DNA from 4 places in the Paenibacillus sp. FSL P2-0121 genome. Region 1 is predicted to be linked to each of the others. Evidence: riboswitches for the same ligand, from Rfam matches in the RefSeq annotation. Region 1 holds a riboswitch; each other region holds the start of a gene.
What was found. Region 1 has a riboswitch for cyclic di-GMP ahead of MKY54_RS03205 (transglutaminase-like domain-containing protein). Riboswitches for the same ligand answer to the same signal wherever they lie in the genome.

Region 2: another riboswitch for cyclic di-GMP. It lies ahead of MKY54_RS02435 (choice-of-anchor A family protein); the one in region 1 lies ahead of MKY54_RS03205 (transglutaminase-like domain-containing protein).
Region 3: another riboswitch for cyclic di-GMP. It lies ahead of MKY54_RS04850 (glycosyl hydrolase); the one in region 1 lies ahead of MKY54_RS03205 (transglutaminase-like domain-containing protein).
Region 4: another riboswitch for cyclic di-GMP. It lies ahead of MKY54_RS21375 (thiamine pyrophosphate-binding protein); the one in region 1 lies ahead of MKY54_RS03205 (transglutaminase-like domain-containing protein).

Annotation. Positions count from the first base shown of each region.
Region 1 covers NZ_CP150245.1:732,166-739,687, reverse strand. The annotation lists rRNA gene MKY54_RS03215 (23S ribosomal RNA) at 1-1,848, opposite strand, end outside; rRNA gene MKY54_RS03210 (16S ribosomal RNA) at 2,110-3,667, opposite strand; gene MKY54_RS03205 (transglutaminase-like domain-containing protein) at 4,035-4,844, opposite strand; cyclic di-GMP riboswitch class I at 4,858-4,938, opposite strand; cyclic di-GMP riboswitch class I at 5,013-5,095, opposite strand; gene MKY54_RS03200 (class D sortase) at 5,215-5,874, opposite strand; gene MKY54_RS03195 (GtrA family protein) at 5,977-6,384, opposite strand; gene MKY54_RS03190 (glycosyltransferase family 2 protein) at 6,371-7,351, opposite strand; gene MKY54_RS03185 (phospholipid carrier-dependent glycosyltransferase) at 7,449-7,522, opposite strand, start outside.
Region 2 covers NZ_CP150245.1:553,626-561,147, reverse strand. The annotation lists gene MKY54_RS02460 (ATP-binding cassette domain-containing protein) at 1-347, opposite strand, end outside; gene MKY54_RS02455 (ATP-binding cassette domain-containing protein) at 338-1,192, opposite strand; gene MKY54_RS02450 (Gx transporter family protein) at 1,222-1,779, opposite strand; gene MKY54_RS02445 (NusG domain II-containing protein) at 1,763-2,152, opposite strand; gene MKY54_RS02440 (alpha/beta hydrolase) at 2,972-3,946, opposite strand; gene MKY54_RS02435 (choice-of-anchor A family protein) at 4,054-6,237, opposite strand; cyclic di-GMP riboswitch class I at 6,346-6,436, opposite strand; gene MKY54_RS02430 (hypothetical protein) at 6,827-7,324, shown strand.
Region 3 covers NZ_CP150245.1:1,144,633-1,152,154, reverse strand. The annotation lists gene MKY54_RS04860 (discoidin domain-containing protein) at 1-468, opposite strand, end outside; gene MKY54_RS04855 (glycosyl hydrolase) at 520-2,040, opposite strand; gene MKY54_RS04850 (glycosyl hydrolase) at 2,192-3,742, opposite strand; cyclic di-GMP riboswitch class I at 3,755-3,834, opposite strand; gene MKY54_RS04845 (sugar phosphate nucleotidyltransferase) at 3,971-5,344, opposite strand; gene MKY54_RS04840 (UDP-glucose/GDP-mannose dehydrogenase family protein) at 6,080-7,420, opposite strand; gene MKY54_RS04835 (glycosyltransferase) at 7,425-7,522, opposite strand, start outside.
Region 4 covers NZ_CP150245.1:4,800,060-4,807,581, forward strand. The annotation lists gene MKY54_RS21360 (SDR family NAD(P)-dependent oxidoreductase) at 191-1,024, opposite strand; gene MKY54_RS21365 (YafY family protein) at 1,184-2,140, shown strand; gene MKY54_RS21370 (HAMP domain-containing methyl-accepting chemotaxis protein) at 2,262-3,512, shown strand; cyclic di-GMP riboswitch class I at 3,687-3,783, shown strand; gene MKY54_RS21375 (thiamine pyrophosphate-binding protein) at 3,939-5,579, shown strand; gene MKY54_RS21380 (carboxymuconolactone decarboxylase family protein) at 5,590-5,958, shown strand; gene MKY54_RS21385 (hypothetical protein) at 6,164-6,514, shown strand; gene MKY54_RS21390 (ketoacyl-ACP synthase III) at 6,569-7,522, shown strand, end outside.

The DNA.
Region 1 (7,522 bases):
CGCCTTGCGGCTTCGCACAGACCTGTGTTTTTGCTAAACAGTCGCTTGGGCCTTTTCACTGCGGCCCCCTCGTGCTATTCACACTACCGGGGCACCCCTTCTCCCGAAGTTACGGGGTCATTTTGCCGAGTTCCTTAACGAGAGTTCTTCCGCGCGCCTTAGAATTCTCTTCTCGCCTACCTGTGTCGGTTTGCGGTACGGGCACCTTCTCCTGGCTAGAGGCTTTTCTTGGCAGTGTGAGATCATGACCTTCGCTACTATAATTTTCGCTCCCCATCACAGCCCAGCCTTAACGATGTGCGGATTTGCCTACACATCAGCCTCACTGCTTAGACGGACATCCATCAGTCCGCGTCACTACCCTCCTGCGTCACCCCATCGCTCATAGCGGATTACGGTGGTACAGTAATTTCAAACTGTTGTCCTTCGACTACGCCTTTCGGCCTCGCCTTAGGTCCCGACTTACCCTGAGCGGACGAGCCTTCCTCAGGAAACCTTGGGCTTTCGGCGGATCAGATTCTCACTGATCTTTTCGTTACTCATACCGGCATTCTCACTTGTGTAGTGTCCAGCGCTCTTTTCAGTACACCTTCAACCCCTACACAACGCTCCCCTACCCCAGATACATACGTATCTAGCCATAGCTTCGGTGGTGTGTTTAGCCCCGTTACATTTTCGGCGCAGAGTCACTCGACCAGTGAGCTATTACGCACTCTTTCAATGGTGGCTGCTTCTAAGCCAACATCCTGGTTGTCTGTGCAACTCCACATCCTTTCCCACTTAACACACACTTGGGGACCTTAGCTGATGGTCTGGGCTGTTTCCCTTTTGACAATGGATCTTAGCACTCACTGTCTGACTCCCGGCAATAAGTATATGGCATTCGGAGTTTGACTGAGCTTGGTAATCCTTGCGGACCCCGCACCCAATCAGTGCTCTACCTCCACTACTCTTATACCGAGGCTAGCCCTAAAGCTATTTCGGGGAGAACCAGCTATCTCCGAGTTCGATTGGAATTTCTCCGCTACCCCCACCTCATCCCCGCACTTTTCAACGTACGTGGGTTCGGGCCTCCAGTGCGTGTTACCGCACCTTCACCCTGGACAGGGGTAGATCACACGGTTTCGGGTCTACGTCCACATACTAAGTCGCCCTATTCAGACTCGCTTTCGCTGCGGCTCCACCTTCTCGGCTTAACCTTGCATGTTAAACGTAACTCGCCGGTTCATTCTACAAAAGGCACGCCATCACCCATTAATAGGGCTCTGACTTTTTGTAAGCACACGGTTTCAGGTTCTATTTCACTCCCCTTCCGGGGTGCTTTTCACCTTTCCCTCACGGTACTGTTTCACTATCGGTCGCCAGGTAGTATTTAGCCTTAGCAGATGGTCCTGCTGGATTCATACGGGGTTTCACGTGCCCCGCACTACTCGGGATCCGTCTCGGAGAGAATACAGTTTAGGTTACAGGGCTTTTACCTCTATCGCGGGCCTTTCCAGACCTCTTCACCTACCATATTCCTTTGTAACTCCATGTGAGACGTCCCACAACCCCTAAGAGCAAGCTCTTAGGTTTAGGCTGTTCCGCGTTCGCTCGCCGCTACTGACGGAATCACTATTGTTTTCTCTTCCTCAGGGTACTTAGATGTTTCAGTTCCCCTGGTCTGCCTCTACACACCCTATGTATTCAGGTATGAGTAACTGCGAATTACCACAGCTGGGTTTCCCCATTCGGACACCCCCGGATCAAAGCTTGCTTACAGCTCCCCGAGGCAGTTTCGTTGTTCGCCACGTCCTTCGTCGGCTCCTGGCGCCTAGGCATCCTCCGTGTGCTCTTATTAGCTTAACCTTGATTTTTCCGCAGGAAAATATCATACGATGACATTCTCTTTGGAATCATCTCACTAATAACATTTACTTGTTTGCACAAGTTGCTAAAAGATGTTCTAAAACGCAAATTCGTTTCGGTATCCAGTTTTCAAGGATCAAGTCTTACTGAGAGCTTAAACTCTCAAAACTGAGCAACGAGTGAGTAACAGGCCTAAACCTGAGTTTTGGAAGCTGAGCTTCCGATTTGAATGTCCTCATTGCAGAGAACGATTCTCCATAGAAAGGAGGTGATCCAGCCGCACCTTCCGATACGGCTACCTTGTTACGACTTCACCCCAATCATCTACCCCACCTTCGGCGGCTGGCTCCCTTGCGGGTTACCCCACCGACTTCGGGTGTTGTAAACTCTCGTGGTGTGACGGGCGGTGTGTACAAGACCCGGGAACGTATTCACCGCGGCATGCTGATCCGCGATTACTAGCAATTCCGACTTCATGCAGGCGAGTTGCAGCCTGCAATCCGAACTGAGACCGGCTTTGATGGGATTGGCTCCACCTCGCGGCTTCGCTTCCCGTTGTACCGGCCATTGTAGTACGTGTGTAGCCCAGGTCATAAGGGGCATGATGATTTGACGTCATCCCCACCTTCCTCCGGTTTGTCACCGGCAGTCACTCTAGAGTGCCCAGCATTACCTGCTGGCAACTAAAGTTAAGGGTTGCGCTCGTTGCGGGACTTAACCCAACATCTCACGACACGAGCTGACGACAACCATGCACCACCTGTCTCCTCTGTCCCGAAGGCCGCCACTATCTCTAGTGGATTCAGAGGGATGTCAAGACCTGGTAAGGTTCTTCGCGTTGCTTCGAATTAAACCACATACTCCACTGCTTGTGCGGGTCCCCGTCAATTCCTTTGAGTTTCAGTCTTGCGACCGTACTCCCCAGGCGGAGTGCTTACTGTGTTAACTTCGGCACCAAGGGTATCGAAACCCCTAACACCTAGCACTCATCGTTTACGGCGTGGACTACCAGGGTATCTAATCCTGTTTGCTCCCCACGCTTTCGCGCCTCAGCGTCAGTTACAGCCCAGAAAGTCGCCTTCGCCACTGGTGTTCCTCCACATATCTACGCATTTCACCGCTACACGTGGAATTCCACTTTCCTCTTCTGTACTCAAGCCACCCAGTTTCCAGTGCGACCTCAGGTTGAGCCCAAGGTTTAAACACCAGACTTAAATAGCCGCCTGCGCGCGCTTTACGCCCAATAATTCCGGACAACGCTTGCCCCCTACGTATTACCGCGGCTGCTGGCACGTAGTTAGCCGGGGCTTTCTTCTCAGGTACCGTCACTCCGGTAGCAGTTACTCTACCGGACGTTCTTCCCTGGCAACAGAGCTTTACGATCCGAAAACCTTCATCACTCACGCGGCGTTGCTCCGTCAGGCTTTCGCCCATTGCGGAAGATTCCCTACTGCTGCCTCCCGTAGGAGTCTGGGCCGTGTCTCAGTCCCAGTGTGGCCGTTCACCCTCTCAGGTCGGCTACGCATCGTCGCCTTGGTGGGCCGTTACCCCACCAACTAGCTAATGCGCCGCAGGCCCATCCCTCAGTGACAGATTGCTCCGTCTTTCATTCTTCTCTCAGGAGAAAAAAGAAATTATCCGGTATTAGCTACCGTTTCCGGTAGTTATCCCAGTCTGAAGGGCAGGTTGCCTACGTGTTACTCACCCGTCCGCCGCTAAGTTACTTTGAAAGCAAGCTTTCAAAGTAACTCCGCTCGACTTGCATGTATTAGGCACGCCGCCAGCGTTCGTCCTGAGCCAGGATCAAACTCTCCAATTAGTATTGAAAAGAGCGATATGCTCATTTTGAAACATCTGACGAGAAAATTAATTCTCTAATTTTGGATTTCACTTACGTGATTTCCTACTCACTCGTTGTTCAGTTTTCAAAGATCAAGTTCTCGTTGGCGCCGTTTAATGTCTCAGCAGCAACTCTTATAATATATCATGTTGTTTTCAGAAATGCAAGCTTTATTTTTCGAAGCTTTTTATCAGCCTCGTCTATATCGCCTGTACGCTGTCTAACAACGCTTACCTATAATACCCCAACTATTAATAGAAAAGCAACCCCTAATATAAAAATAAACAACTAGCTTAATAATTAAGCCAGTTGTTTATTTAATAGAGTTATGTTTCTAGCGACGAACTTAATAGTATTTTGCCGCAGTATATTTGCTTGAGGCTTTAATTAAATCGGTTTTCTTATCACTCTTTGCAAGTCCTGCATCCACTGTAGTATCAATGGTAACCCACTTCCCATTAAGCAACACTTCGTTCCATGCATGATATTGCGTAACGTAGCTTGTATTCCCCATTACCAACTTAGCAGGAACATCTACACTCCGCAGCATTGCGGCAAAAAGAGAAGCGTAATCATAGCAAATCCCTTTTTTAGTAGTCAATGTCTTATCGATGCTTGGAATATAATCAGTAGTTACACTATTAGCAAGAGAGTAATCATATTGTACATTCGCAACTACATAGTTATAGATCGCTTTAACTTTCTCTTCGTCTGTTGTTTTGCCTTGTACTAATTGTTTAGCTTTGACAATCGCTTTATCAGAAGAACTCCATTTCACATTCTGTACGGAGCCCAAATATACGGAATTCGAGTCACTCATGGTTACGTCTACTACTTCGGAATATAATGCTTTGTATTTATTGCCGGTTGTGTTCTCCAGAACAGAAACCTTATAAGTCCCATTTCCTTGTTGCAAAGGGAAGTCCTCAGCTTGTCCAGAAGCATACAAGTTATATGTATAGCTGCTGTTATCTTTGGTGATCATGAGTTTGATTCTTTTATCTTTCGGAATATCATAGTTAATACCAATCACACCTTGAGCCACTTTGGATGTAATCAACCAGCTGGCATCTGCACTTGCAGCTTGAGCTGTACTTACTGGAACTGAAGTCATTAGGACGAACAACGCCACCAGCATAAAATAAACCTTTTTCACGGATAAAACTCCTTTCGGTAGCTGGCTGCCATCCTTTCGGGAAGGCCCTTTAGCTTTGCGTCCCTACCTTTCGATAGGTTTGCCGTTATCGTATAAGTTCTATCTGTTCTAGCTTTACTAGATATAATTGATAGAATCCATTTGAAACAAACAAAAAAAGCCTCTTCATTCGGTAGCTGGCTGCCATCCTTTTGGGAAAAGGCCCTTTAGCTTTGCGTCCCTACCTTTCGGAAGGTTTGCCGTTATCGTGTTTAGCTTTCATAGTATAATACTATCATATTTATAGTTGTGAACAAGACCTAATTTACTAGATTACCCATTATTTTATAAATATCTCCCGGTATTTGTGTTTTCTTGTCATTCACTATTCTCATTTTGTTAATTTGGCATGAACAATCAGCCGATGCGTTGGATTCACTAGCGGATCACATGTAATCAGAGTAAGAATCTTATCCTTGTCATTCCCGTCAAGAACGGAGACGTCACTCGGATCTACTACAGAAATATCATACACCTCATAGTTAAACACCTGATCACTAGTCTTTATCGTGATAACATCCCCCACAACAACCTCATTCAATCTGTTAAACAAACGACCCGTAGTTCTAGCCCGATGCGCCGCGATTGCAGCATTCCCGATCTCTCCAAGGGGTGCCGTTTCTTTCATATGGGCTGCAGCATGTTTCATATTAGCTTTTGTAGCCCCTTCTAATACAGGCAGCTTCAAATCAATCTTATCGATTTCAATTAGTGCGATTACTTTGCCACCGACTGCAATCTCCGGTTCAGGCTTTTCTGTCTCTTGGGGTTGGGGCTGTGCCTGAGCATCCAGAACCGATTCCTCTGCTAACAGCTGAGTAACTTCAGCATACCTGCTCTTCAGATCTGGCTGGGGAGTACTATCGGCAGTGCTTAGTTCAGCCGTTTCTAATAACTTCTCCTGCTGCCTGTCGTTGTACCATTCGTTAGCTGTCGGATATAACATGATAAGTATCCCAGCCAGTATGAGTAGATAGGAGAATTTACGCAATGTTATTCACCTCCGTATATTGTTTCTATGGTTATATACAAATCAAGCAGAAACAGCTACTTGCCTTTAAGCATAGCAACTCCTTCTGCCTGAAATTAATGTTTAAAATACCCATTTACGACTTCCAAAGAAATTGATGATCACCGTGATAAAGGTAACCATCACCTTGGAGATCAAGACTTGAATACCTAGTTTGTCTGTCAACAGATGCATTAACAGCAGTGATATTCCGAGCACTACCAAATTCAGCACGATAAACTTGACCAGCTGTACGCGGTCGAAGCCTTCTTTATTCCCCCGGTTGCGATCACGAAAGGTAACTTTTTTATTCAAAATAAAGCTATTCGCCGTGCCTGCACTATAGGAGATCACCTGCGCCAATGCGTATACCATCCCTAGTGAATTCAACAATGTGAAAATCACAAAATCAATAAGCGTATTGAGCAAACCTACGGCATTAAATTTGAGGAACTGTATGAATGCAGCGCGCAAGTTCTTATCTGACATCATTGTGGTCCTTCCGGCGGTCCAGTTGTTCTTCGTTCTGGTAGCCTTTAGTCTCACTAACAATATATAGCGGTCTATCTTTAGACTCGTCATAAATCCGTCCGATATACTCCCCAATCACACCCAACAGCATCAGAACAATACCGTTAAAGAGCAGATTGACACCTACAATGGAAGCCCAGCCCGGAACCGTCCAGGAGGTGAAAAATATCCTTTGGAACAAGACGAAAAATAAATAGAGAAAGCTAGAAAATGAAAGAAAGAATCCAATATACGTAGCAATCTTAAGCGGCTTATGTGAAAAAGAGGTGATGCCATCTAACGCAAAACGAATCATTTTCTTCAGCGGATATTTGGTTTCTCCGGCAAAACGTTCTTCCCGTTCATATTCCACCATAGTCTGCTTGAAGCCAACCCAGCTCACCAAACCTCTGACATAGCGGTTCTTTTCTTTAAGTCCCCGCAGGACATCACATACCTTACGGTCAATAAGACGGAAATCGCCTGTATCCGTAGGAATATCTACACTTGTCATACTGCTGAGCAGGCGGTAAAAAAGCTTCGCGGTGACCTTTTTGAACATCGTTTCTCCGTGGCGCTTCAGGCGTTTCGCATATACAACGTCGTAGCCCTCTTTCCACTTCTCGATCATTTGCAGAATGACCTCCGGAGGATCCTGAAGATCAGCGTCAATAACAACAACCGCTTGACCTTCGGCATAGTCCATGCCAGCTGTAATCGCTACCTGATGTCCGAAATTACGCGAGAAGTCAATCAGCTTGACATGCTCGTCTCGTTCACAGATCTCCCGAATCATTTGGGCGGAACGATCACGACTGCCGTCATTGACGAAGACCAGCTCATAAGTATCGCCGCACTCGTCCATTACTTTTTTCAAACGTTCATAAGTATGGCTAATTACTTGCTCCTCATTGAACATGGGTACAATCACACTATATCTGGCTTTCACCTTTATTCCTCCTACAAGCTTTTTGGAGCGTTACATCCATCTACACTTCATAATAACGCTGCATGCATAAACTTATTTTATAGATTTTTATTAAATCCTAGAAAACCCAAGTAGGGAACCAACGCAGCATATCTTTCACGTAATCTCCACTGACCTGCATCCCTGACAGTA
Region 2 (7,522 bases), 180 kb from region 1:
ATGCCGAAATTAAGGGGACCGAAAATGAGATCCTTCTCGACCGTATCTTCGAACATCTGCTGCTCCGGAAATTGAAATACCAATCCGACTCGGCGGCGCAGTGGCATTAGCTTAGGTGACTTCTCACCAGCCTGAATAGTTACATCAAGCACTTTTACCGTACCCTCGGTTGGTTTCAGTATCCCGTTAAACAATTGCAGCAGCGTCGATTTACCTGAGCCCGTCGCCCCCGCAATACCAACCATCGAGCCAATGGGTACACTGAGGTTAATGTCCCGGAGCGCCGTCAGCTTCCAGAGGCTTCGGTCAGCGTAGGTGTAACTTACTTGCTGTAATTCTATGGCCATAACGTGTCTATAAGCTCCTTTTCACTGGTCGGAACATCCACATGAATACCCTGGTTCTGCAGCTCGCGTGCAAGGCGCCAAGGATAAGGTTCACGCAGATGGCATTTTTCCAGAAGCTCCTCGTTCCGGAACAACTCCGCCGGTGTAACATCTGCAGCCAAACCACCTCCATGCAGTGCAAGCACCCGATCCGATGCCAAAATCTCATCTGCATCATGTGTAATCATGAGGATCGTGTACTTCCCTTCTGCCCGCATATCCTGCAGAATACCGAGAAGGTCATTTCTGCTTCCTTCATCCAACATAGAAGAGGCCTCGTCAAAAATGACGATGCCTGGTTCCATAGCAAGAATGGAAGCGATAGCAACACGCTGCTTTTGACCTCCCGACAGCTCACCCGGATGCTTGGACAACAGATGATTTATTCCTAGTCTCGTCGTATAGGAGTGCAAACGTTCAGCCATCTCTTCGTACGGCAAACAAAGCCCTTCCAGGCCGAATAGGATATCTTCCTCTACAGTGGCTCCAATAAACTGATTATCCGGATTTTGGAACACCATTCCGATACATTGCCGAATGCTTCCGATCGTTTCCTCACTAAGCAGCATGCCACTAACCACAATCTCACCAGCCCCCTTAGGCAGCAGAGCATTGAGCAGCTTGACCAACGTAGACTTCCCGCAGCCATTAGGACCAACCAAGCTGACCCATTGTCCTTGAGAGATAGATAACGTTATATTTTGAAGAATCGGATGCTCGGGATCATAGCCAAACGATACCCCATCCAGAGAGATGACTGCTTGTCCTTCTCCCTCTAAGTCTTGACCTTCGTATGATTCATTCATGTTAGTCATCCTTCCGCTGATGTGACTAATCAGTCCAAAAATTCTTCAAACAGCGATATTTTTGACAATGACGCCACCAAATAACGGACTGCATAGCCCACGGCAATTCCTGTTACTACCCCAGTGATCAGCAGCATGGGAAGATAATAAAAAATACTAAGTGATGCAAATACCATAGAAGCTGCCAGCAGCTGACCGATATTATGCGCAATCCCACCGGCTATACTAATTCCGATCAAGCTTATACTCTTACCTTTGCCACTAATCAGCATCAGCACAAACATAACAACAAAGCTAAAAAGTGAACCAAATAAACTAAACAGCAAGCTTGAGAAGGTACCTAGCAGAAATGCAGTAAGCAGTGTTTTGAGGATGACAAGCAGCAAAGCATCCCGTCCACGTAAAAAGTAAATACAAGTCAAAATCATAATGTTGGCCAGTCCGAGCTTAGCACCCGGCACCAGTCCCATCCCGGATAACGGAATCTGTGCCTCTATTAAACTTAACACTACTGCCACTGCGGCGAAAATCGCAATAATCACTGTTCTTTTTAAAGCTGTTGCAGATTCACTACTGGACATAGGCATCTATATCATCCTCCCCCGACGCACTGGTGATTTCGACTAATACTCTATGCGGTAGACAGACAATCGTCTGTTTGGGCAGGGTAATAAAACCAAAACCTAGGCAAACTTTATCAGCGCAATCGGCATCGTACATTTCAATCCCGTAATCATGCACCTTCAAAATGTTATAGCCGCGTTCCGTGCGGACCTCAATGGTTTGTTCTTCTTTTGTAAGCTTTACCGTTTTAAATAACTCACCGTCCACCGTTACATTGGCTATGAGATTTTTACCGGCCCCACCTTTGTCATCATTGTCCGAAAACCATCTCGGTACGAGAAAAGCGAGCGCAGCAATCAATACGATGGAAATCAGCCACACATCTGCGCGTTTCATAAAAATCTCCCTTATTTTTTAATTAAAATCCAGACTTATTAATTATAACGGTCTACCCTCAATCCTTCAATCAATGTTGGAGTTTATTGTCAGTTTTAGAGAGCTGTTCACAAAATAGGCACGCAAAATAACCCCAGCAGACACAACCCATTCGTCTCTGGCATTTTCAGTTGAAGTTTGTAGCGTTTGCAAAAATATCCAACTTACATTTTAGCCCATTTGCACCGAGATCGCCCATCTCCTCTGGTTTACTAGCTTTTCCGGAATAATTCACAATTAACCCAATTTAAGTTACTTTCAAAATCTAAGCGCCCCTTATCGAGGTTTGTTCCTCTCTAGAATCAAATAAACCTTATCTTGGAATTCATTATTATATTTGCCTTTTAAACAATAGTGTGTTATATTTATATGGTATTTGTTTTTCGATATATTGAATATCCCCACCAAGAAGATGTCAGGCCGACTATTATACACATCGGCATTTTGGACAAAGAGGCTTTATGTTTTCTTGCAGTACTCTTCCTTTTTATGAGATTAAATTCGAAATATAGCATTCCGATTCACACTGGCGCGGTCAATGGAGCCGCAAGGGCAAAAGAGAGGTAGGGCTTTTGTCGTATTGGAAGGATTATTCTCGCCACACGGCTGCTGGAAATAACAAGGAATTAAGACACCCGTTACTCACGAACGGCGGGGGATGAATATAACGAGAAAGCATGACGGTACGATCCTTATTCAAGGACTACGTCATGTGTGGAAAAATATAGGCGCCCGATAACCGCTACCTAGCGGATATCGGGCGCTGTCTACGTTCAGGACTTATTTTACATATCGACTTACAAAAGCTGTTACTACATCTATATACCCCGCCTTATCCGTATCATAAGACAATCCATGCCCCGCTTGCGGCACTATGAGTCTCTCTTTTGGACTCTGGCATGCCTCATACAATTCATTCATCATAGCAAAAGGTACAAAGTTATCCGCATCCCCATGAATAAAAAGAATCGGGACCTTCGCTTTCCGCACTTGTTTTAATGCAGAGGCTTCACCAAAACCATACCCCGCCTTCAAGCGGGTGATTAGACTTGCACTTTGAACGAAAGGGAAACTTGGCAAGCGATACATGCGTCGTAGTTGGTAAGATAATTGTGCTTTTACTGAGGTATAAGCGCAGTCCGCAACAATAGCTTTTACCTGCGGCGGAAGATCTTCCCCTGAGGTCATTAGCACTGTAGCACCGCCCATAGAGACGCCGTGAAGCACAATTTGAGCACTGGGCCCAGTCTTTTTAATCATGTATTCAATCCATTGCAAATAATCTTTTCGTTCCGGCCAACCAAAACCAATGTAATCCCCTGCGCTATCTCCATGCCCTCTTGCATCGGGAATTAGGATGTTAAAGCCTAAGTTCTCGTAGTAGATTTTGGCGTACGCCCCCATATCCTTTGCTTTACCTGAATAACCGTGGGCTAGAATGGCTGTGCGTCCCGCAGCACGATTAGATTGGAGTAAGTAACCCCTTAGTTTAAGTCCATCTGCAGATACGATCTCAATATTCTCGAAGCTCTGGCGAGAGACCCAATCCTTCCCCTCCCCCCAAGAAGCTCCGGCAACCGGAGGATCAGCCTTCAGATTAGGATTATTACTTAGAAATACCTTTGGCGCTCGTTTAATAGCAATACCATAGAAGAAAAATCCCACATAGATTAGAATCCCTATGATGATTACAGCGCTAATAATGAACCATATCAATTCGCCTTCGCCATCCCCTCTACATTTCTTTTCCAACAAGAGTATACCATCTACTTAGAATGCACCAAACTATCGCAATCATGACATACAAATAGAGCCGCCATCGGAACACTCCCGAAAGCGACTCTATGTTGATCTACCCTTTATTATTTATTCTTTTTGGAGAACTTGGTTCTCATTAATAATCCGATAAGTGCAAAACCTAAACCTGCTACATAGTAAGGTGCAGGACTTGATTCACCCGTTTTTGGCAATTCCTTCACAGGTGGCTTACCTAATGGGATCGTATCGTCCACTACGATGATTTCATCAGGTGTTGGTGTTGGCGTTGGTGTCACTGCCGGTACCGGACCTAATGGGATCTCATCATCATCAACAAGTACTTCTGTGCTATTCGACGGTGTTGGTGTTGGTACTGGCGATGGTGTCGGCGAAGCTACAGGCCCAAGCGGCACAGGATCTTCTGCAAGAACTATAGTGCCAATTACGGATGATGGCGTTGGTGTCGGGAACACCGAAGTCTCTGGTGTCGACGTTGGTGTTGCTTCAGGCGTTACCGTCGGTGTTGGTGTTGCCTCAGGCGTTACCGTCGGTGTCGGTGTTGCCTCAGGCGTTACCGTCGGCGTTGGTGTTGGTGTCACTGTCGGCGTTGGTGTTGGTGTCGGCGTCACTGTCGGCGTCGGTGTTGGTGTTGGTGTCGGCGTTGGTGTTGGCGTTGGTGTCGGCGTCGGCGTCGGCGTTGGCGTTGGTGTCACTGTCGGCGTTGGTGTTGGTGTCGGTGTTGGTGTCACTGTCGGCGTCGGCGTTGGTGTCACTGTCGGCGTTGGTGCCGGTGTTGGCGTCGGCGTTGGTGTTGGCGTCGGTGTCACTGTCGGCGTCGGCGTCGGCGTCGGCGTCGGTGTTGGTGTCACTGTCGGCGTCGGTGTTGGTGTCACTGTCGGTGTTGGCGTTGGTGTCGGTGTCGGTGTTGGTGTCGACGTTGGTGTCGGTGTCGGCGTCGGTGTTGGCGTTGGTGTTGGCGTCGGCGTTGGTGTCACTGTCGGCGTCGGTGTTGGTGTCGGTGTTGGTGTCGGCGTCGACGTTGGTGTCGGTGTCGGCGTCGGCGTTGGTGTTGGTGTCGGTGTCGGTGTCGGCGTCGGTGTTGGTGTCACTGTCGGCGTTGGTGTCGGTATTGGTGTCGGCGTCGGCGTCGGCGTTGGTGTTGGTGTTGGTGTTGGTGTCACTGTCGGCGTTGGTGTCGGTGTTGGCGTCACTGTCGGCGTTGGTGTCGGCGTCACTGTCGGCGTCGGCGTTGGTGTTGGTGTCACTGTCGGTGTCGGCGTTGGTGTCACTGTCGGCGTTGGTGTCACTGTCGGCGTTGGCGTTGGTGTCACTGTTGGTGTCGGCGTCACTGTCGGCGTTGGCGTTGGTGTCACTGTTGGTGTCGGCGTCACTGTCGGCGTTGGCGTTGGCGTTGGTGTTGGTCCAGGTTCATCACCATCGTATGGATAGTGGTGAAATTCACCACCACCAGTACCTTTGAGTGAAGCCGCCACTAAAGTACCGTTAATCTGACCATTAATAAAATCAACATGAGCATAGGGGGCAAGTATGCTTCCCATTACACCTATGCCTGCCATATCAAGATACGCAGCTTGGCTAAAGTTAAGCAAAATTTTCTTGCTGTTCAACACGTTATTAGGTAGAAATCCGAAGTTTTTCATTTTTACGTTAGAACCATCAATATTAATAATTGCAGTAGATCCTGAAGGAACATTTATTGTAATTCCGTAGGTATTAGAGACGTTATCTCCTGAAACATTAAAAACATTGACCGCAGGATCTGTACCTGTCAGGGTAAGGCTGCCATATTGGTACACTGTTGTTCCATTCGCCGGCAATGCTGCAAGTTCTGCTGATTTGTCCTTCAAAGACTGACCTACGGCTGAAAAGTCAATCGTACTCCCCTGTCTTTTTGTACCACCCTTGAGGAGCGTTACATTCCCTGAAAAATCTCCCCCGTGCACGATATTCCCATAAACAGTACCTCCGTTGAAAGTAAGATGCCCTCCAACAACAAGTGTGTCAGTCAGGGAAACCTCTGCAGCGGTCAACCTATCTCCAACACTATAGTTGGTTAAGTTAACGTTACCTCCAGCAGCAAACCTTCCTTCCGTATCCGAAACTGTTGTTATATCCCCTAGAATAAACACGTTGTAGACCGCTGCAATTCCCAATGTAGAAGAACTACTAGCTCCAGCAACTCCAGCTCCTAATGAGGAAAGCCCACTACCTACCGTCAAAATCCCAGCTAATACAAGCGAGAGTAACGGTTTTATTCTTCTTTTCAAATGGCACACCTCCTAAAACTATGATTTATATTAATCAGAATAATTACCAGAAACTCTAAAGGACCTAACAACAAAAAAGACCGCCAAAAAGAAGTGAAATTCCCTTCTCATGGCAGTCGGACGGTCATTGTGCCTTTAAGACACTTTAGACTCCTGGACTTTGCGTCCCGCCCTTTCAGACGGTTTGCTATTATCATGACTATATATATGTATTACACTGCAAGTCCAGAACTGGTAGCTGAAGCATTCTATCCAATAACAGTCTATGACTTTTAATACTTTTGAATTAATAACAGTTTAGCTCCCGACACCCACAATTGTCAATCAATTCCTTTCGATAATTCCCCGCATTAGTACCACACAAAAAAAGCGCCTAAAGGCGCTTCGCATAAGGTTTTTCATTAAATTTTAAAGTAACTGTATATAGCCCAATATGGATATCCATAAGGGAACACTCAAAATTAAACCAAAAAACAATCCACGCTGGAGGCTGCCCTCTTTTTCCATCATAATTCTCCTTTATTTGCGTTCGATACATTAATTTTTATTATTACAATTTTTAATATAATTTATTCTTCGTTATTAAGTTGTGAATTTAATCACATTGGATAAGCTGTTTAGAAATACCATTGATTATTTTTGGAATATCGGGGTAGAATACGAATATACGTTCCTATTAGAGGTGATGAGATTCATGCATAGAGCAGAAAGCAGGGACAACATGCTGGTGAAATCTTATTTATTGCTTCCGATGATTTTATCAGCTTTCGAACGGGACTCCGCCATTTTATCTACACACTTACGAACACCCGCCCCTTATCTGGAGGTGCTTGGAACAGCTGCTGCAGTAGCTACAACAGATCTAAGGGATGTTCGTGCAGAAATGAGAAGACGGGGAATCAAGGTGTATGAGCAAAACAGACTTAATACTGGAATTGAAGCCAAGTATATATGTCGTGGCTATCATGAACGAATGCTGCTGTTGAATGACATTGTTGCGGCTCAGGCTGCCATCCATATGCGCAGATACCTAGGGCTGGATATTTCATCTTTTAAGAGTTACGAAGAACAGTACCAGATTAAGTAAAGCTGTATAGAAGCCGCTGCGCTCTCTCCCCCCAATCAATTAGTGAACAAAAAAATAGGCCTTACCATGGGAGTTGGCAAGACCTGAGAGAGATATACCACAAAACACTGGGGGGTGTTTGGTGTCTCTAATATATACCTCGAACCTGAAAAATAGCTGATAGGCACATAAAAATTACATTAAAAATATTGTTCGCCG
Region 3 (7,522 bases), 410 kb from region 1:
ACTCATTTGCGGCACGGATTTATAAGCATCCAGAATACCTACGCTAAATAAGACCCCATTCTCCGGGATCTTATTTAGCTGATAGGTGATTGTTAATTCCGGCTGGGTCTTTCCATTCAAGCCTGCAGGCAAGCTCTGCAGAGCCGATGATTTGAGCACCGAAGAAGTAACATTAAATTCCTTCTTGCTGCCAGAAGTGCCACTCGCAGCGAATTCAGCTGCTGAGCCATCATGTTGTCCCAGATTCCAGATCACAGTACCATCCGGTATTTCTGCTGCAGCATCAGTTCCTGCAGATAGTCTCGGTATATTGGCACCTACCTTATAATCGTTTGTCCTATTTGTTCCGAAGACAGAGACAGACAACAGAAACAAGACGGTTAATGCGGCGAATTTTAGTAATAACAGTAATGGTTTGTTTGCAGATATCTTATTTTTTCTATTAGATATTCTCCTCGTTATTCCCATCCATAGGTCCTCTCTTTCTTCCGGAATGTCTTACCCTATCATTTCATTAGATTAAGGAAGGAACAATGCCCCTTGTGGAATTACCTGCTGCTTCTGGCTGGAACTCTCCCATAGCAAACGAAGATTGGCATCTCCTTCATTCTCATAATATTCAATTTGGATATCATAAAGCGTTCCGGCTGTGAGCGGGATACTTCCTTTATGAAGGGTTGCACTTTGATTTTTCCAATTGTCGATGATCAGCTTTCCGTCAATCCAGACACGGACTCCATCATCAGAGGATGCCGAAATCGTATATTTTTCACTGAATTTAGGTTTGAGTTTCCCTTTCCAGCGTACAGAAAAGTGATCTTCATTTATCTCTGAGGCAGGGGACCCACCATGCCAATTAAAATCAATCTTACGGTCATTGCGGATAAGTACCGCTTCTCCCTCTAAATCAGTATTGTTATAGTATTCTCCAGTTAAACCCGTTAGGGTTACCGGAGTTACGGGTGCTATCGAAGGACCTCCTGTTGTGAGAACATAGTCCTCTCTCGATACTATAAATGAGTCTTTCATAAAGCTTTTAATTGACTGTAGCGTATTATTTTCTGTCAGTAATTTTCCCCAGGTCATCATATAGACCCATTTATTTTGTTTCTCAGTTAATACATCCGGGTTCGGCAATTGCCCACTCTCCCCGATTCCGATAGGTTTACCCTCGGCCAATGAGAGCAGATCCTCATAGTAGGACTGTTTATAATCGTTATTGTAGATATCCGCAGCCAGAACATCGAGTTTATCCCCACCGGGATAATATGCAGCATATGGATCTGACCATTCATTCGGTGCATTCGGATTCCACACCCACAGTAGATTATTTAGCTTGTGTGTGTTTACAAAACGATCATAGACAATACTCCACAGCTCTGAAAAATTGTCCTTTTTCCCCCACCAAAACCAACCACCATTCATTTCATGGTAAGGTCGCCATAAGACCGGCACTCCGGCATCACGCAGCTGACCCAAATATCCAGCAACCTCGTCTAGATCTGAAATTAGCCTCTTATACTGAGCTGTCCCAGGTGTAACATAAGCATTAAATTTCTCTTGACTGAGACTTCTGTTTACATTGGACCATTCTGGTGAGGTTCCCGGTAAGCTCTGATGGAAGGTCATGGCTACAATGCCACCCTCTTGATGCCATTCAATTGCACTGTCTATAACAGCTTGCCGCTGTTCTGCGATCGTCCCTTCGGATTGATTATTAATCGCCCCTAATTCATAACCATGTAGAACGGCATTTTGTCCCGAAGTATTCTTCAGCTTATGAACCAGTTCATCTGGACTTTCTAGATAATCATGCTGGCCGGACAAGATCCCTTTGCCACGTAGATTCACCAAATTACTCAGCAGTTGCTTGGCTTCTTCAGAAGCCGAAGGATTGCTTGGTATAGCCGGAGGTAGAGAGGAAGAAACACTCATAGCCTTCGGAAGACTTTTAACCTCTCCCCAAGGCAGCAAGGAAAAAATAATAAACACCGGTAACATAGTAAACAACAATCTGTTTTTCTTATAATATTTACGCAAATAAATCCTCCTTTCGGTAGCTGTACTGCCTCCACAGGTGTTAAAAACATACCTGTTATCGGACAATCGTCTTCTGACCTAATGAGGACTATAGCTTAGTAGCTCTGCAATAACGCAGAGCCACTAAGGATCGACCTTTAATTTTCATCAATCAGGAGACATCCGGAAGAAAAAGTGCACTTGCTGGAACTGTCTCTTTAGCTTGACTAGCACTTTCCCACATCAAGCGGACTCTCGCATCGCCTTCATTCTCGTAATACTCCACCTTGATATCATATAGCTGGCCAGCCTTCAGCGTTATAATGCCCTTACGCTCAGTACCACTTTGCTTAGTCCAACTATCAATCACGGATTCCCCATTCACCCAGACACGGATACCATCATCTGAGGTAGTGTAAAATGTATATTGCTCATTATATAATGACTTAATTTTACCGCTCCAACGTATGGAGAACCGATCAATCCCGAGGGCGGCATCCGGCGAGCCTTGCCGCCAATTGAAATCGATTATTGCATCAGTTCTGTTAAGAGCTGCTGCTCCCGACAATTGCATGTTGTTGTAATACTCTCCTGCAAGCCCCTTCGCGAGAGGAATTGCTGCCTCCCCCTCTTCTTCAGAAGGTGCCGGCGCTGGTGCGGCGCTAGGTGTCGGTGACAGACCAGTATTTAATTTATCTCTGGTCAGGGTATAGTTGCTATTCATAAATGTTTTGATTGTGTCTGCACTGTTATTCTCGTAAAGCATTTTTCCCCAGCTCATCATATACGTCCATTTACTTTGCGATTGCTGAAGCTTCTCCAGATTAGGCATTTCACCATTTTCCCCGATCGCAATCGGTTTGCCTGCGGCTAGACTCAATAAGCTGTCATAGTATTTTTGCTGGTAATCATTTTCGTATATATCTGCTGCCAGAATATCTACTTTATCAGCACCTGGATAAGTTAGCGCATAAGGATCTGACCAAACATTGGGAGCATTCGGACTCCATACCCATAACAAATTATTTAATTTATGAACGTTAACAAAACGGTCATACATAATATTCCATAGTTTAGAAAAGTTATTTTTCTTCCCCCACCAGAACCAGTTCCCGTTCATTTCATGATAGGGTCTCCAAAGCACCGGAACGTTGGCATCGCGCAAGCTTTTTAAAGAGACGGCCACCTTATCAAGCTCAGCGATCAGATTGTTATATTGCTTGGTACCCGGTGTAACGTAACTATCGAACTCACTCTGGCTAAGTGTTTTTTTCACATTATCCCAGTCATAAGAGGTGCCCGGCAGGTTAGCATGAAAAGTCATAGCTACGATCCCGCCCGCTTTATTCCAGTTGATGGCGCTGTTCACCACATTTTGACGTTGCCAAGCCATCGTTGCTTCGGACTGGCCACTGATCGCACCCATTTCATAACCGTGAAGAGCCGCATATTGTCCGCTGGTTCCCTTCAGCATATTGTTAATTTCATCTGGACTTTCTAAATAGTCATGTTGACCGGCAATAATACCTTTTCCTGAGATCGAGTAAAAATAGTTAAGCAGCTTTACGGCTTCAGGTGAGGCACCTGGGGTAACTGGCGTTCCAGAATTTGAAGCAGCTATGACAACAGACGGCGAAATTCCAACAGCAAGCGGAAGTGCAGTCAGAAACAGGACGAGTGACAGAAATGCACCAAACAATCGATACGTACGGTAAGCTTTCAAAATAATCTCCCTTTCGGTAGCCAGGCTGCCACTCTTTCGAAGGCCCTATAGCTTTGCGTCCCTACCTTTCGATAGGTTTGCCTTTTCAATTTAAGAGAAATAATCTCTCTTACCGTAAGTATCGACGACAATTAATGATATATTTAGTGTTTTTATGACTTTTTTTGATAATTGAGTCAATTTACCTGTTTCAAGAAATTTTGAATTGGTTAAATAGATAGGTTAGACCTATGAAATGAATTGTTGTAGTTCTATATCATTCCAGTCTAAAGTAATACGTATGTTATCTTCTTCTACTAATTCAGACCCCGTCTGTACCTCTATAAACTCAACATCCGTCAAAGCAAGGATCGCGTGCTTCGTTCCTTCCGGTATACGTACCACGTCCCCAGCCTTCACATTATGTTTTTTCTCATTCAGCACAATACTTGCTTCGCCGCTGACGATTGTCCAAATTTCACTACGCTTGCGATGTAATTGATAGCTGATATTATTCCCCTCGGATATAAAAATCCGTTTGGTCAGCACTTCATTGCCTTCATCATATTTCACATAATCAATAACTTTGTAATGACCCCAACGGCGTTCCTCGTACATCGGTCTTTGTTCAAAGGTCTTCAGCACTTCTTTAATCCGTGGGCTCTCAGCTTTATGGGTAACTAGAATCCCATCCGGGCTAGCCGCAATGATCAGATCCTTCGCACCAATTACCGTAATCGGAATGTCCAGCTCATTAATCAAGCAAGTCCCCTCAGAATCCGCCGTCACAAAACCTTTTCCTACATGCTTGCTGCTCATTTCCTCTGTCAGCGTATTCCACGTTCCAAGATCCTTCCAGAATCCATCATACGGCTGCACCACAATATGTTCTTCTTTCTCCACCACTTCATAATCAAAACTGATGGAAGACAATAGCTTATACTGCTTCTGCAATTCTTCATATCCTAAAGGCAACCCTTTACGCTGCAAAATATCTAACAAGTACCCTAAGCGGAAGGCAAACACTCCGCAATTCCACAAGGCATTTTGCTCGATGAGCTGTTCTGCTTGTATGCGGTCAGGTTTCTCTTGAAAGTGACTCACCTTCATAAAACCATTTTCCCCCGCCTCTTCGGTGGTAGGAATAATATATCCGTATTTCTCTGAGGCATGTTCAGGAACAACACCCATTAGAGCCAGATTTGCTCCACTTTCCAGCATGGTCCCCTCAAGCATAGCCATGGTATCGAAAAAAGATGCTTCTACATAAGGGTCAACAGGCAATATTGCTACCGTCTCCGCTGGAGAAACACCTGCCACTGAATAAAGATAGGTAGCTGTTAAGGCGATAGCCGGAAAAGTATCCCGACGCTCCGGTTCAACGATAATCGGCACATGACTTCCCAGCTGGCTTTGTATCATTTCTACTTGGCCACGGCCGGTGGCCAGATAAGATGATTCTGCCATCCCTGCTTCCTCCAGCTGTCTCCAGACACGTTGTACCATGGATTCTGGTTCACCTTGAGGGCTTTCAAGTACCTTTAGAAATTGCTTTGAACGTGAGTCGTTGGACAACGGCCATAACCGTTTACCTGAACCGCCTGATAGAAGTACCATTTTCATAGAATGAACCCTCCTTGAATTATGGAAATCGAGCATATTTGAATTGTTATCAAAACGTCAGCTTCCACTTAGCCTTATTTCGAGCGGATGCACTAAAAAAATTTGTTAGGTAGAAACCACTCCAAGGGATTTTGGACTTCCGATCGCTGTTATCCTCAGATTTCCTGATTGAACCGCTTCTCGCGGTAGAAATCCGAGGATAGCATATGCTTTCGAAGCTAGCTTTCCTACGGAAATCTTTCGGGCGAACACTCCGTTTCTACAGTTCCAAATTCCCTTTCCGTTCTTAACCTAACCAACTTCTTCTTAATACTTGATCCGTGCGTACCGGGCTGTACCAGCCGGAAGCAAGCACGTTTTTCTAAAGATTTGTTTCTGCTCTGGGGGAGGCAGCTGCAACTGCAACAACTGTAAGAACAACTGCAACTACAAGAGCAAGACTAGTTGCCACCACAGAGACAATGACAACTACAAATGCTACTGCTACTGCGGTATATAATCAGAGTACCTAACTTTATAAATTGCTTAGAAACTTAAGATAAGGGAATGGAGTGACGGAGGGGAATTTTGGAACTGTAAGAGCGATAGCGTCCGCCTTTGTCTGCGGATTTCTACCGCTATCAGCGGTAAAATCAGGAAATCTGCAGACAACAGCGGCTGGAAGTCCAAACATTCTCTGGAGTCACGGCTCATCCCTAAATAGAAAAATCACAAGTTCAATCAATATAACTTAGATTAAACCGCTCCAGCCACACTAGCAGAATAACCGCTCAATCCACCCATCTGCGGGCGGCCGACAGAATGATAAACGAGGCCGGTACCCTCGATTTGCTCCTTGGAATACACATTGCGTCCATCGATCAGCACCCCATTGCGCATGCTTTTCGCCAGCTGATGCAGATCAATATCCTTGAGTAGGCTCCAATCGGTCAAGAGGCATACGGCATCGCTGCCCTCAGCCGCTTCCTCAGGCAGATTGCACCAGCGAAGCTGCGGATGATCGTATTGCTGCCTGAAATTTGTAGCTGCGATTGGATCATATAGCTTGACTGTTGCCCCTTCAGCCACCAGTGCCTCAACAATCTCTCTGGCGGGAGCTTCGCGGACATCATCAGTATTAGGCTTAAAGGCAAGCCCCCATATCCCAATCGTCGAACCGCGCAGGCTGCCAAGTGATTCATGCAGCTTGGAGATGATCATAAACCGTTGTCCCTTGTTCACTTCGACTACAGATTTCAATAATTTGAATTCGTAATCGACGTTGCCCGCAATTTGAATGAGCGCATTAGTGTCTTTCGGGAAACAGGAGCCTCCATAACCGATACCAGCCTGCAGGAAGGATGACCCGATTCTTTGGTCCATACCCATTCCTTGTGCTACCTCGGTTACATCAGCTCCCACTTTTTCACAAATATTGGCGATCTCATTAATAAAGGAAATCTTCGTGGCCAAAAATGCATTCGAAGCATATTTGATCATTTCAGCACTGCGTATATCTGTTACAAATACATTTTCTGTGAAACCCTTATGAAGCTCGCGCATTGTTGGTTCCAGCTCTGGATTATCAAGGCCAATGATAATTCTATCAGGATGGAGGGTATCGCGAATCGCTGACCCTTCACGTAAAAACTCAGGTGCAGACACGATATCAAAAGAATGTTGGGTATACTTAGAGATCATTTGAGAGATTTTTTCATTTGTTCCTACTGGAACTGTAGATTTAGTCATTATAATTTTGTGCCCTTCCATCGCTTTGGCGATTTCAGCGGCTGCACCCTCAATGTAGGTTAAGTCTGCTTCACCGTTAGGCAATGATGGCGTACCTACAGCAAGAATGATAATATCTGAACGGCGCACCGACGCTTGAAGATCTGCAGAAAAAGATAACCGTTCCTCACGAAGATTCAGTTCAATCAGTTCCTCGATTCCCGGCTCATAGATGGGCGATTCCATCTGTTTCAGCTTCTTAATCTTTTCCTCGTCCTTATCCACACAGATGACATGATGTCCGCCCAGTGCAAAGCACACGCCAGATACAAGACCCACATACCCAGTACCGATTACTGTCAGCTTCATATAATCATCCTCCTTTTAGAAAATTGACGTACGCCTGCTCAACATACTGCTTGAACTTAACCATAAACGCCTGCTCATCGAATTTACGTGCATGCTCCATAA
Region 4 (7,522 bases), 2.9 Mb from region 1:
TTTGAAGCAGGGTTTCGGACTCCAGTGCCACTATTCCTCAAAAAGAGAGCTAAATCAGGTGTTTTGCCTATCAATAGCGTCTATGGGGACCGATAGCGTTCTTAATATACGAAAATGCTGCATTTAAGATCAGCTGTGTCCTATACTGCTTCGTACGCACAAATGGGATCAAACAGATCAAGTTTGCTGTTTAGACTAAGAATGCGGGAACAGTCCGACCATCGATGTCTGTAAATCCATACTTTTCAGCCAGCGTAGCAACCTGCTGCGGTTGTCCGGTCATAGACATGACCTTAGGATCGGCTGCTAGAGCAGCGGCTGCTCTACCGATATAGGTTGTGGATTCAGTCATCTGCAATTCTTCAACCTCATGCCAATGCTCCTCATCCGTGTTCATGCTCTCCAACACCGCCTCTGTCCTCATCCAGCCCGGAGTAAGCGGAATAACAGCAATGTTGTCCTCTTTAAGCTCATTCGATAACCCGTAGGCCATGCGGACTAGGGAGTTTTTAGAAAGATCATAATAGAAGTTTCCAAGATATTTGTAATGATCCCAAAAGGTTGTGTGGATGATTAGACCGCCAGCTTTTGCCTCACGCATTAATGGTATTGCATAATAATTTGTTATCAACTGTGCCCTCACACCCGCATTAAACATATTATCCCAATGCGCTGTAGGAAGCTCCCAGAAAGACTTCTGCTCAATAGGTAAATCGTTGCCGCCCCATACATTGTTGACTAAAATATCAAGCCGCCCATGCTCTGAAGCAATCTGGCGAATGACCGCCTCTGTCTCCTGATCTTTTGTATGATCACATCGTATGGCGCTGCCGGACCCTCCCTCCGCTTTTATTTCCCTAAGTACGTTATCAATGCTCCGCTTGCTATGCTCTATGCCAGAAGCCTCTGTCGTTCTGCCCGTAATATAAACGAATGCACCTTTCCTTGCCAGCTCCAATGCAATTCCTCTACCAGCACCTCTGCTGCCTCCGGTGACCAATGCTACTTTTCCTTTTAAAGTCATGTTCTCAATCCTTTCTACACTTGTTTTTCTCTAAATGTTCTGTATTTAATCCTTACCTTATATAAGTATAATTCTTTAATATGACATCAACTGACATATATAATATAATAATTAATTAAGAACTAACTAACATTTATTAGGAGGAGGAATGTTCCCTTAATGAGAGCCGATCGTTTGTTATCCATCTTACTTTTGCTGCAAAATCGTGGAAAGATGACGTCCCGTGAGCTAGCCCAGACCTTAGAAGTGTCTGAACGAACTGTGTTTAGAGATATGGAAGCCTTATGTACAGCGGGAATACCGATTCTTGCCGAACGGGGACGCGAAGGGGGTTGGATGCTCACAGAAGGATACCGGACCTCCTTAACGGGTATGAAGCCCTCAGAAATTGCTACTCTGCTGCTGTCCGCAGACTCCTCAATCTTAAAAGATCTGGGTATACAAAACGACTTCTCTTCTGCCGTGCTTAAGCTGGAGGCTGCTTCCCCATCCAGGCCGAATAATCCAGCCAGTTACCTGAGCCAGCGCATTCATATAGATGGTGCCAGCTGGCACCCTTCCGACGAGACATATCCGTTCCTATCTGTCCTGCAGGAAGCTGTTTGGGAAGACCGTAAAGTAAAGATCACTTACCCACGGAATGACGAGATGAAGGAGCGTTTCATTGAACCTCTCGGGTTAGTCGCAAAACGTGGAGTTTGGTATGTAGTGGCACGAACCGAGGGTGAAATGCGGACTTTTCGCGTGTCGAGATTAATACAAGCTGACGCAACTTATGAATCATTTGTCAGACCTGAGGCTTTTGATTTAAAAAGCTACTGGGAACAATCGACTTTAGCTTTTAAAGCAGCACTGCCAAAATATGTAGTGAACTTAAAGGTGAATGAGTCTATTCTTAAAGAATTACAACGTGAAAGATATGTAACTATAACTTTAGTAGAACCCTCTGCTAATACTGGGTGGATGAACGTGGAGGCCGAGTTTAATGCTATAGAATCTGCCTGTCGTATCGTACTCTCTTTCTCTCCTTCAGTTATTGTTTTAGCTCCTATCGAACTAGTAAGGATGGTAAAGTCTGCTATTAAAACAATTTCCACAATATATGAGGAATTTTGACATGAATTCTAAATATCTACTACTTAAAGAAGATTTATGACACTTCTCTATAGACCAATGACCTATAAATCCCCTATAATAACACCATTACATAAAATTTAATAAGGGGGACATTTTACCAATGAGCTGGATGCACAAACTTCCGTTAAAACAAAGAATTGTTGCCGGATGTTACCTCGTTGCCGCACTGTTTGCTATTCCTGTCTTAGTTACGTTAATGATTCTAGGTCAATTTCTCGTAGGAATTATACTAGTAGTTGTTCTTGCAGGTCTGACTTTACCTGTTGCTCGCTTCGTGGAGAGAACGCTTACATCATCTTTTGATGATATTGCTAATGTATCTCACAGTATTTCGAAGGGTGATTTCACTAGCAGAGCGGACGAAAATGGTTCAATGGGTGACGTAAGCCGCTCCTTTAACACAATGATTGATAAGCTCAAGAAGATTTTGACCGATGCATCGCAGATCACCCGTCAAGTTATGGATGCAAGCCGCGGAATCGAAGATAAGAACCAGAACCTGAAAATTGTCATGGCACAAGTAGCCTCTTCTTCTACTGAGCTCGCTCTTGGTGCAAATGAAATATCTACGGATATCGCTGATATGACAGAATCCATTAAAGACATTGAAACTAAAGTATCCAATTATACGAACTCCACCAAAGAAATGAACAGACGTTCAATACATACCTTAGAACTTGTCGAGCAAGGGCGCCAATCCGTAGATACACAGGCTGAAGGCATGCGTAAAAACATAGAGGCTACACAAAAAGTGGCTGATACTATTGAAGCTCTCTCACAAAATGCCCGCGGGATTACGATGATCACCAAGACCATCACAGAGATCGCTGAGCAGACCAACCTGCTGTCACTGAATGCCTCCATCGAAGCTGCTCGTGCCGGAGAGCATGGTCGGGGTTTTGCCGTTGTAGCTCAAGAGGTCCGCAAGCTTGCTGAGGAATCTACGGCATCCACAAAAGAAGTATTCGGCTTGGTCCGCAGCATTGAGTCAGATATTAAACAAGCCATCGATAATATCGCCATCAATGAAGAGGTTGTGCAGGTTCAGAATGAAATGATCACTCAATCTGCCCATATTTTCGCACAAATTGTACAAAGCGTGCAGTACATTACCGAGCAAATCTCTTCATTCTCTGCGGAGAGCGATCTTATGCTAGAAAGTGCCTTGAAAATTTCCAGTGCAATTGAGAATATCTCAGCAATCACCGAAGAAACTGCTGCTGGCACGGAAGAGGTATCGGCGGCTATGAATGAACAGATTAATGCCCTGCAGTCTGTTGCAGAAGAAACGGAAAAAATGACCCAGGCCGTATTTAATCTGCAAAAAACCATTCATATCTTTAAATTCTAGTTCAAAACTATCAACTGCCACCTAAGCTGAGTCTTAGGTGGCAGTTTTTTTCGCGAGGCAAAACTTCATCTCTTGGACAAGACTTTCGTCAAATTTCGAGTTTTTTTAGCGGATTATGTTGACAAAAATTAATGAGGAATATATTGTAAAGGAAAATTATTCTTATCAACTATAAATTAATATTGGCAAAATCCTCGAAAGAGGATGACGCAAAACCATGGATCTACAGCCTCATTTTTTCGTTTGAGGCCATGATTGCCAGGTTGCAGAGGAACCAGGACGGCTGAACTATTGTTCAGTCTTAGCGGTGCCTTATGCCACCAACCTGTGCTTACTATAGAGCACAGGTTTTTACTTTTTGAGTATATTGATCTGTCGTATCTATTCGGTAGATTAATAACTAATATATATCAAAAAACTTGTGAGGTGTTTCTTTTGAAGACAGTCGCAGATTACATGGCGGAAGCACTACGTAACCTTGGAGTCACCCATTCTTTTGGGATCATTGGCAAATCCATTTGTCCAATTGTTCTAAAGATGGTGGATTACGGTATTGAATTTATTCCCGGCAGACATGAAGCAAGCTCCGGATTCGAAGCAGCAGGGTATGCGCTGAAAACGGGTAACCTAGGCGTAGCATTTGGTACTTCGGGTCCTGGGGGAACTAACCTGCTTACAGCAGCAGCACATGCGAAAGCTAACAACCTACCTGTCCTATTTATTACCGGCCACCAATCCATTACAGAGCTTGGAATTCCTCAATGTCAGGACTCCACCTCTTTTCTGGCTGATTTAGCTGATATGTTCAGACCTGCCACCTTGTTCAGTAAATTGGTTGAACGTGGGGATCACTTTGGTACTATTTTTAATCATGCGATTTCTGTGGCCCTGACCAAACGGGGTCCTGTTCATCTTTGTATTCCTTTTGATGTACAAACTGAAGTATTGGAAGAATGCAATATAGTAATCCCAGAAAGAGAATCTCTAATTAGTCAAGCTAATATCGATAGAGTCATCGATGCTATTCAAGCTGCTAAGAATCCTTTGATTATTGCGGGTAAAGGAATTAACCGCTCCGGAGCACATAAAGAGCTTGTTCAACTCGCAGAAACTTTTAATATTCCTGTAGTAACATCTCCTGGTGGAAAAGGGGCTATAGTCTGGGATCACCCACTCTATCATGGTCCTATTGGCGTTGGCGGTTCGACCCACGGGGACGATTTATTGAATAAAAGCGATTTATTTATAGTGCTTGGATCACGTTTAAGTGATATGACCATCTGTAATCTTAAACGGGAGAATCATCCAGCAACTTTAATTCAATTTGATATTGATCCAACCTTTGTCGGAAAAATACTATTGTCCAAAACGATACCGGTCACTGGGGACCTGCGCGATAATTTGGTGCACTGCCTAAATCATATTGACCCAAGCACAATCACCAAACGTGAGGCTTTGGCCGATGCGGATTATTCAGAAGAGCTTCCAACCCTCAAGAATCTTTCCCTTGCTTCCGTAATGAGCACTTTAAGTGATTTGATCCCTTATAATAATTCAATTTTCGTTGATGATGGAAGTCATGGATTCCACGCTGCAAAATGGTACAAGGTTAAGAAACCGGGCAGCTTTGTTTTTGATGCGTATTTTGCTTGCATGGGTAATTCGATCGGCATGGCTATTGGTGCAAAAGTTGCAGCTCCTGAAGAAACTGTCCTCTGCATTACAGGTGATGGTTGTTTCATGATGCTCGGCGCTGAGATTAACACCGCTGTCTGCAAAGATATCCCTGTCATCTTTATCGTGGTCAATAATAAGCAACTAGATATGGCTCTTAAGGGTATGGAGAAAACCACAGGTCGTATCGATGGAACTCTATATGAAGTACCAATGGACGCCGTGAAATTCGCTGAATCTCTAGGTGCTAAAGGCTACAAATGTGAGACTGCGGATGAATTCACAGCTGCAATTAAAGATGCGGTAGCTCTAAACCATGTTGCCGTTATTGAACTACTAACAGACCGTGATGAAGTCCCTCCGACTGCACACCGTACTTTGAACCTAAACTAGGAGGCTAACCATGAAGGAAAATATCAACAGTGGTCTCAACCACTTCACGAATCTATCAGGAGACTATGGCGCAAAAGCACTAGCTCCAATTAAAGACCACTTCCCTGACTTGGCTGAATTTATTATGGGGAATGCCTATGGCGATATTTTTCAACGTAATACTATAGCCCCTGACTGGAAGGAAATCGCAGTCATTTCATCTTTAATTTCAATGGGTCAATTCGAACAGTTGGGCGTTCATTATGTCATGGCCCTTCGTGTTGGAGTTACCGTAGAACAGCTTAAAGGTATTCTATTACACTTAGTACCCGTTATAGGGGCACCTAGAATCATCACAGCTTTTAATATCCTGCTTGCAACCATAGAAGAAATCCAATAACCCAACAGTTCGACAACAATATACAAAATTCGACTTTATTATTGCATACACTTGAAAAATATGCCTATAATAGAGTCGGAATATCCCATTACTTGCTGTATAGTGTCGAATTTTGACTTTTATAAAACAGCTAAATGGATATACATGGCTGGATATTGCAGTCGAACTGTTTTGGACAAATTCAATCTATGGGAGAGATTTAGGCATGGGAAGTTTCGTTTTGAAGACAGACACTACAAACAAGGTTATTAACATTGAGTTGGATGGAACATTTTCTGAAGAAGATGGTCTAAAATCTATTCAAGCTTATCAACAAACTATCAATCCAATTACTCCAGCTGACTATGAACTAAAAATCGACTGCAGAAAGCTAAATGTAACTGCACCAGATGTTGTACCTCTTTTAGAAAGCTGCTTTGTAATGTTTAAGAATGATGGATTTGTAAAAGTAAATCTAACGCTTGAAAATAACCCGATCCTCAAAATGCAGCTTTCCCGTCTTGGCCGTAAAGCTGGACTCGATAACATCGAGATCATTTCTGCGGTTACAGTCTAGATCTTTGAATCTTAATATGTAGGCCACATTTTACTGCTTTCCTGGAGGCGTATTATGACCGGAATTCGTATTAAAGGCATTGATATCTATCATCCCAGCAATATAGTTGGTAACGACTTTTTCATTAAGCATTTTGACGAAAAAGGCATTGATATTCGAGGTCTATTATCCGCATTAGGTCGTATTACACGGTATAGTATTAAGGATGCGGATGAGAATTCCCTTACGATGGCTTTTGAGGCTGCCAGGAATGTTCTGGAGAAAAGTAGTCTCACAGGTGCCGATATCGACCTTATTGCCTATGCAAGTCAAACTCCTGAGTATATCTTTCCTACCAACTCATTAATGATTCACCGTTTGATCAAAGGCGCATCCCATACAATCTGCATTGACAGCAATGCTAATTGTGCGGGTATGACGGCTTCTGTGGAACAGGTTAGCCGTCAAATGCAAGCGAATCCTAGGATTAAACGAGCGTTGGTCATCGGCTCCGATTATGTAACCCCTCATGCCGATAAGAATGATCCAGTCTACTACGCTAACTTCGGTGATGCAGCGGCGGCAGTCATTCTTGAACAAGCTGAGGATGTGGTCGGTTTCATTGACTCTATCTACCAAACGGATCCTTGTGTTTGCGATAATTCCAAATTCCCGTGCGCAGGCCTGGCTAAACTGGGTAAACAAGGTGTAGCGGCTGGAGAGTTTAATGTGAAGTTTATTCCTTTTGATGATTCCATTTGCATAGATGCTGCTTCTGAGTCTATTCGTACTCTACTGTCTAACAACAATATCGCGCCTGAAGCCATTAAAGCAGCCTGCTTCTCACAGTTTTCATTGCCTAATATCTTAGAGATGTGTAAGAAAGTCGGCATTGATCGCAATGTAGCGGTATACATAGGGGATGAATTCGGATATACCTCTACCAGCAGCCCATTTATTGCTCTACATAAAGCTGTAACTACTGGAAAGATCGAACGTGGTGATAAAGTCCTGTTCTGGACAGTGGGC